2 regions of the Shewanella sp. KCT genome follow, and region 1 is predicted to be linked to the other one. Evidence: riboswitches for the same ligand, from Rfam matches in the RefSeq annotation. Region 1 holds a riboswitch; the other holds the start of a gene.
The links. A riboswitch is a leader RNA that binds a small molecule or an ion and turns the genes downstream of it on or off. The one in region 1 is predicted to bind thiamine pyrophosphate.
Positions count from the first base shown of each region.

Region 2: another riboswitch for thiamine pyrophosphate. It lies ahead of AYI87_RS01375 (TonB-dependent receptor); the one in region 1 lies ahead of thiC (phosphomethylpyrimidine synthase ThiC).

Region 1 is NZ_LVDJ01000019.1:33,567-37,572, forward strand. It holds gene trhA (PAQR family membrane homeostasis protein TrhA) at 1-341, opposite strand, end outside; gene AYI87_RS19465 (hypothetical protein) at 775-1,704, shown strand; TPP riboswitch at 1,851-1,949, shown strand; gene thiC (phosphomethylpyrimidine synthase ThiC) at 2,130-4,006, shown strand, end outside.
Region 2 is NZ_LVDJ01000001.1:299,031-303,036, reverse strand. It holds gene AYI87_RS01375 (TonB-dependent receptor) at 1-1,615, opposite strand, end outside; TPP riboswitch at 1,688-1,808, opposite strand; gene AYI87_RS01370 (YcfL family protein) at 1,937-2,326, opposite strand; gene AYI87_RS01365 (PaaI family thioesterase) at 2,357-2,821, opposite strand; gene AYI87_RS01360 (PaaI family thioesterase) at 2,818-3,315, opposite strand; gene hinT (purine nucleoside phosphoramidase) at 3,346-3,696, opposite strand; gene AYI87_RS01350 (hypothetical protein) at 3,924-4,006, opposite strand, start outside.

The DNA.
Region 1 (4,006 bases):
GTATAGGTGCCGGCGATTAACAGGTAGATGGCGCAGTGATCGGCTATCTTGAGCTTATGCTTTAATTTAGGCGCCGAGACACTGTGATAGAGCGTTGAGCAGAGAAACAGGAGTATGATACTCAAACAGTAAAGCGCCAATCCGCTCAGTTGTAGATCGGTTAGCCTGTCCCATCCCTTGTGCAGTGAAAACGCTAGCGCCAGAATGCCTGCAATGACTCCAAGACCATGGCTGAGGGCGTTTGCCAACTCTTCTGCTCGGCTGTAGGGGGCTACCGTGGTTGCTAAGCAGGGCTGATCACTCAGGTCTATCTCTTGGGGCGGCAGGGTTTGTGGTGGCATTAGACTCTCTAAAACTGGTTAGACCTCGTTAATGGTGAGTCTAACAGCATGCTGGTGCAAAAGAAATAGTTAAGCGTACATGTGTACGCTTAACTTGGGTTTTGTTTTGTTAGCAATTGAATTTATTGCGCTTTAAGTTTCATGCTGTCCACTATCCATCCTTGATTGAACTAATAGCATCTCTTCTTCTCTAAAATGCTAAGTTTCCTAAGGAAAGGATGAGTTGCTATTGCGAGTGCACCCTAAGGATAGTCAATCTTCCTGGCTTGACCTCAATCTTAATCTAAACCTTAATGCTGATATTGATGTCGAGCAGTTAGCCTTCTGCCGTCTCGTCAACGATCCATTAGCGAGAGAGCCTTTAGCGAGTGAGCACGCCGGGCAAGGCTATTATGATAAAAGTCCTCATGCTAAAAGCCCTCGTGTCGAAGCTATGGCGGCGATGATTGGCTGGAGAGAGTTGTTTATCTTCTTGGTTGTCTTGCTGGCGCACCTTGCATTGCTGGCCCTGCTGAGTTGGCAGTTTAAGGGACCATACCTGGCTCAGGGTTCAATTAAGCAAGGCAAGCAGGCCATCAGCGCCTATATGCTGACTCAGGCAGAGTTTGATGCCATGAAGGCCAAATCTCGCCCTGCCGAGGTACCAGTAAAAGCACTTCTGACGAGCGAGCCAAAGCAAGATACGCTTAATCAAAGGGTTGAAGTGACAGAGGACAATCCGGCGCCAGTTTCCGCTCAGCAAAGTACCGCGTTGATTAAGCCGAGTCCTGAGAAAGTGGCGTCAGCTACTCAAATTACTCGTTTCCAGCCCAATGTTGTCCAAACAAGTGTTGAGCCTTCCCTTGATTCAGCAGTTGAGCTCTCCGAGCCTAACATCGTCTCTAAAATCGAGGTGCCCGCTGACACTCAGAAAAAGAATGAAGCATTCTCCTTCGATGGTATGAAAGGTCTTAATCTGGAGAGGGGAGCAGCAGACTCGGGAGCGGTAAGCGCTGCAACTGGCGATTATATGGCGAGGCACAGACAGGCGCAGCTGGACAAGTTAGTTGAGCACGCCGCCGACAAGGCCACCCAGAAGCAGTCGATGAGCGAGATGGATGGCGAGATGAGGGTGTTAGCCTTGCCTAAGGAGAACGAGTATGAGACGGCAATCACCTTAGACAGCAAGTTGGACCCTAATCGCATCGTCAAGATAGGGGATACCTGTTATCGCGTGGTGAGTGTGGCGACGCCAATCAACCCCCATGGGGAAAACTTAGGCTTCCCCTTTAAGTGTGGTGGCGACAAGGTGAAACAGGCGATTAAAGATTCCCTCGATAAGCATCTGAGTATGATGGGAGTAGAGATTAAAGATAAAAACTAGTGTGATATATTTTCATGCTTAAATTAACATGATGCTTTAAATTTTATATAAGTGTTTGATTTTTAATTATTATGTGTATCGATTAATTTGATGTCATCATTCATTTAAAGGGGCTTGCCACCCTCAATCTCTTAGGTCTATACTGAGCCCTCTTGTCGGAGTGCCATTAGGCTGAGACCGTTTATTCGGGATCCGTTGAACCTGATCAGGTTAGTCCCTGCGAAGGAAACAAGCATAATATGACCTTAGTGTCCCGCCGTTTTTTATTGGCCAATGGGATTGAAATCGCTGCAAATTTGGCGAGTGAAATCCCAGTGACACCCAGCATATTTTTGAATCAGGCGATTTCTTGGCCTGGCTCAATGCCCTCAACGCCAAACTTCTCCAGACAAGCAACTTCATCTAACCCTATAGTGAGATTGCTTATGTCAACACGTCGCGAAATGCGAGCAGAGGCCCAGGCCTTTATCGATAACCTCAAACCCTTACAACACCCTAATTCGCAAAAACTTTATCTCAGCGGCAGCAGGCCGGATCTCAAGGTCGCCATGCGGCAGATCTTTCAGTCAGACACCCTGATTGGCGGCACGGCTGAGGCGCCTGTCTATGAGAAGAATCCCCCTATCACCGTCTATGACTGCGCCGGGCCCTATTCAGATCCCGAGGCCGATATCGATGTGCGTCGTGGTCTTGTTAAGCTGCGCAGCGAGTGGATTGCCGAGCGCGGCGATACCCAGGAACTCGAGCAGGTCAGCTCAGGTTTTACCCAGCAGCGTCTGGCCGATGAGGGGCTAGATCATCTGAGGTTTGAGCAGCTGCCCAAGCCAAGACGCGCCCTTGAAGGTAAGGTGGTGACTCAGATGCACTACGCCAGACGTGGCATCATTACCCCAGAGATGGAGTATGTGGCGCTGCGTGAGAACATGGCTCGAGAGACAGTGACCGACGAGGTGCTCAATCAGCGCGCCCCGGGTGAGAGTTTCGGTGCCAAGCTAGGTGAGCCTATCACGCCAGAGTTTGTGCGTCAGGAGTTGGCGGCGGGCCGGGCAATCTTACCGCTTAACATCAACCACCCTGAGGCTGAACCTATGATCATCGGCCGTAACTTCCTAGTGAAGGTCAACGCCAACATAGGTAACTCGGCGGTTACCTCCTCTATCGAAGAGGAGGTGGAGAAGCTGGTGTGGGCCACCCGTTGGGGCGCGGATACCGTGATGGACCTTTCTACCGGTCGCTATATCCATGAGACCCGCGAGTGGATCATCCGCAACTCGCCTGTGCCCATCGGGACCGTGCCCATCTATCAGGCGCTGGAGAAGGTCAATGGCGTCGCCGAAGATCTCACCTGGGAGATCTTCAGAGATACCCTGATCGAGCAGGCAGAGCAGGGGGTGGATTACTTTACCATTCACGCCGGTGTGCTCCTGCGTTATGTGCCTATGACAGCTAAGCGCCTCACAGGCATAGTCTCTCGCGGCGGTTCCATCATGGCCAAGTGGTGCCTCTCTCATCACAAGGAAAACTTCCTCTATGAGCATTTCGATGAGATCTGCCAGCTGTGCGCCGCCTACGATGTCTCCCTCTCGCTGGGGGATGGCATGCGACCAGGCTCCATCGCCGATGCCAACGACGAGGCGCAGTTTGCCGAGCTGGAAACCTTAGGCGAGCTGGTTAAGAAGGCCTGGCAGTATGATGTGCAGACCATCATCGAAGGGCCGGGCCATATCCCGATGCAGCTTATCAAGGAGAACATGGATAAGCAGCTCGAGCTATGTGACGAAGCGCCGTTTTACACCCTAGGCCCTCAGACTACCGACATTGCCCCAGGCTATGATCACTTCACCTCAGGCATAGGCGCGGCGATGATCGCCTGGTATGGTTGCGCCATGCTCTGTTACGTGACACCCAAAGAGCATCTTGGTCTGCCAAACAAGGAAGATGTGAAGCAGGGGCTGATCGCCTATAAGATCGCGGCCCATGCTGGCGATGTGGCCAAGGGGCATCCCGGCGCGCAGATCCGCGACAACGCCTTGTCTAAGGCGAGGTTCGAGTTCCGCTGGGAAGATCAATACAACCTGGGACTGGATCCCGACACCGCCAGGGCGTATCACGACGAATCACTTCCTCAGGAGTCGGCTAAGGTAGCCCATTTCTGCTCTATGTGCGGCCCCAAGTTCTGCTCGATGAAGATCACCCAGGAGGTGCGCGAATACGCCGCGGCCCAAGCGATCGAGGTGAGGGAGATTGAGGTTGAGCAGATTGACGTTACTGCTAGCGCGCCGAAGGTAGATATTCAACAAGG
Region 2 (4,006 bases), on a different contig from region 1:
GCTCGTCGGGGTTTTGCTGTGAGGCAGAGACCTGCTGATCGCGTCTGTCCATGTAAAACAGCGAGAAGTGTGTGGTCGCGTCGCCATCTAGCCACTCTGACTTGAGGCCTAGCTCATAGTTGTACAGAGTCTCGGCCTGGAACTCCTTCTTATCGCTCAAGGAAGTCGGCAATGACATATTAAAGCCACCCGCCTTGTAGCCACGGGCGATACGGACATAGGCCTGTTGACCTGGGCTAAGTGTCTTGCTCAGGGCAACATGACCGCCCCACATGTTCTCTGAGGGCTCGAAAGCATCTTTGTCCGAGTCGCTGTAATCGCTCTCGCGGCGCTCCAGACGGGCACCCACTGACAGTGCATAGCCATTGCCTAAGTCGCTGTCTAACTGAGCGAAAACTGCCAAATTAGTCGCTTCATATTCGGCAAGCAGTCTGTCTTCCCAGCCGTTATATACTTCGAGCGTGTCGTTGTCTTCGGTGAGTCTCAGACCATAGACACCCACCAACCAGTCGGTGCTGCCATCGAAGATACGCCCCGCCTCGGTGGAGCTTAGACGAAACTCCTGAGACAGCGTGGTTCTGTCACCCAGCTTGTTCCAGGTGTAGTCGTACTGACAAGGTTCACCCTCACAGCTGCGGGCCGCCCAAAACTCAGGGTTGGCCCAGTCACCGTCGTAGCCGTGGTGAGTATCACTCTGGGCCATTGAGCTTAGTGAGACCAGCTCGAAACTGTCGGCGCCCGAGTAGGTTAATTTAAGCGAGCCACCCGTGGTGCGCTGCTTGTCGACACCCGGCTCATCTGTGAGAGTATCGAAGCCGTTGTTGTCCAGTGTCCAGGCATCGTAGCCGTTGTTAAAGTCGGCGTGCATCAGGCTGAGATCGGCCACCAGATCGTCTGTGGCATACCAGCGCAGCTTGATGCGGCCGGTAAATTCATCTCTGCCGTTGGTGTCGTCGCGGCCCAGATAAAGATTGTCGCGATAGCCGTTCTGCTCATGTTGCTGCAGCGATACGCGATACAAAAGCTTGCCTGAATCGCTTAGAGGGCCAGAGCTGAAGCCACTGTAAGTGCGAAGGTTATCGTCACCCAGTTGCACCTCGGCGCCATGCTCGAATACCGAGGTAGGATCGTTACTCTTAAGGTAGATGAGACCGGCTAAGGCGTTGGCGCCATAGCGTGTACCCTGTGGACCACGGAGCACCTCGACCTGCTGCAGATCATACATGCTGGAGATCATCCCAAGGCCCGACATGTCGATGTCGTCTATGATGTAGCCAACCGAAGAGTTAGGTGCGCCCTGGTACTCCTCCTGCTCGCCCACGCCACGGATCTGGAAATATTTCGCCCGCGAGCTGCCGCCTGACCAGTTGAAGTTGGCGATGCCGTTGAGTACGTCTTCAAAGTGCTGGGCGCCCTCGTCCTCAATTTGCTGTTGATCTATGACGCTGATGCTAGAGGGCATCTTGTCCAGGCTAGACTGGCGAAAATCGGAGGTGACGACAATCACTTCCATCTCGTCGTTGGCTGGCGGCGTATCGCTCGCCATCAGGCTGGTATGAGTTAACGCCGCCGCAACGGCAAGGGCGATGGGTGAATAAGATTTTAATGTAAACATAGGACCTCAAATCAATATTGAGATCCGGCACTTAAGAAAGCGAGAAAGAATGCACAGACAGATTGTGTTAAATCTAGTGATGTGGCCCATTCCTACGCCGGTATTAGCCGGATCAGGTTCTAAGGGTTCGTCCCGCGGACATCTCAGTCAATCGCTAAGCTATGGCTTGGCGTTAACACCCCTTGGCGAGGCCGATTATACATGACTCATACAAAGAGTTGACATATTTAACGCAATATTTGCGCGTGATCCATAAAAAAACGCCAGCATTGCTGACGTTTTCATCAAATCATTCGCTCGACTCATTCCTGAAAGCGATTTTTAATTGGAGATAGCCTCGCGCACATAGAGTTCACAACGCACCGCGGTGGCATTGGGGGACAGCGCCGTCACCTGCATCTGCTGTTTGCCGTGAAGCTTAAGGGACTTCCAACTCACCCCCTCATCCTCTACCGTCGCGCCATTGATATCATACCAGGTGAACTTATATTGCAGGCGCAGATCCTTTGATGACTTGCTGATAATGGTGCCGCGCGCCCGCAGGAAACCCGCCTCCGCTTGAGTGGTCACCGCGCTGACATCCACGTCTGAGTGGAAAGAGCCGTTATCGACCCGAACCTCACCAGTGGAGCTGGTCATGATGCCGCCGGTATGAGGCGCACAGGCGCTCAGTCCCAGCAACAAGCAGCCTAACACTAATCCTTTGTTCATCACTATTCTCCTTACGCTGCGCCTTAACATCTATTCAATCAGAAAATGGGCACGGGCGGTGGCAATCAAAGCCTTACGGTTGGTTTGCCAGCAGTTGATGTTTACGTTCGCCACACGGCGTCCCTGACGGGTGATCTTACACTCGGCGAAGCTATCTCTATGGTGGCCCGCCCTCAGGTAATCGATAGAGAAATCGACGATTTTTGGCACCTTGGTGGTTTGCATAAACACCATCAGCTGCACGATCGCCGACATCTCCATGAATCCTGCGATCACCCCGCCATGAATGGCCGGCAGGGTTGGGTTACCGATATTCTCATCTTTCTTCGGTAGCTGAAATACCAGCTCGTCGCCGAAGCGCGCCACCTGCATGCCGATAAACTTAGCATAAGGAACATGCGCCAGCAGGTGACCAAAATCGTTAAGCTCCGTGGCCTTCTTGACGATATCTTTAACATTTAATGCCTGATTGGCTTCTGGCGTGACCATGATCATTTCCCCTCTCCCATCAAGGCCTGTCTGAAGGCGTCACCCACCATTTCGGGGCTGATACGCATGAAAGAGCCCACCGCATGGGCGATAGGATCGTCAATAGAATCCTGATAGGCGATGGCGCGGGTAAAGGCCACGCTCGAAGAGAGCTTGTAACACTCGGCAAAGCCATAGACACTCTTGTTGGGCTCGGCAGGTTTCATGTAGTCGACCCGCAGATCCAGCGTCGGCGACAACTCCAGCGACTTGTACTTATCGAAGATGTTGCAGACCACGGCAGTGCCGCAGGCGGTGTCCATCAGGGTGGTGATCACCCCGCCATGTATCACGCCTGTGTCTGGGTAACCGATAAGCTCACTGCTGTAGGGCAGCTCGATCAGCACATGCTGCTCGCTGGCTTCAAGCACACTGAGCCCAAGTCGGCGACACTGCACTAGCTGACCGACAAATCGGGTCGCCAAGTCGGTCAGCGGGAAAAAATCAGGGTTTGTCTTCATTACTCTACACAGTCCAAGAATAATCTGGGATTAACGCGACACTAGCGGCCCCAGGAAATCACCGCCTAACAGGTGCATATGGATATGGAAGACTTCCTGACCGCCATGCTTGTTGCAGTTCATGATGAGACGATACCCATCCTCTGCGATGCCGGCTTCATCGGCCAGCTTGGCCGCTACCGTCATCATACGACCCAGGGCCTTCTCATCCGATGCCTTGACATCGTTAACCGTCGGGATCAGATGGTTTGGGATGATCAGAATATGGGTTGGCGCCTTGGGCTGAATGTCACGAAAGGCGGTGACCAATTCATCTTGGTACAGGATATCGGCGGGAATTTCGCGTCTAATAATTTTACTGAAAATGGTCTCTTCGGCCATTGCACTATCCTCGATATGACGTTAATCCTGTCAGTATACTCACAAATAAGCTGTTTGTGATCCATCATATAAATAAAGGAGTTAACTCAGTCCACGAGTGATGATTTTTTAGCTCGGAGAAAGAAAGAGCCCACCTGAATAACCAAGTGGGCGCTATGAAAGTAGGCGGCGTGATTGGCAGCACTGCCCTGAACACAGGCGCTCACCGCATCGATGTTAGCGACTATTTAATCGAACGCTAATCTATCGCTGTTCATCTTATCTTGCTGTTTGAGCTGCTTGAGATCCTCGCGCTCGGCTTCTATCTGCA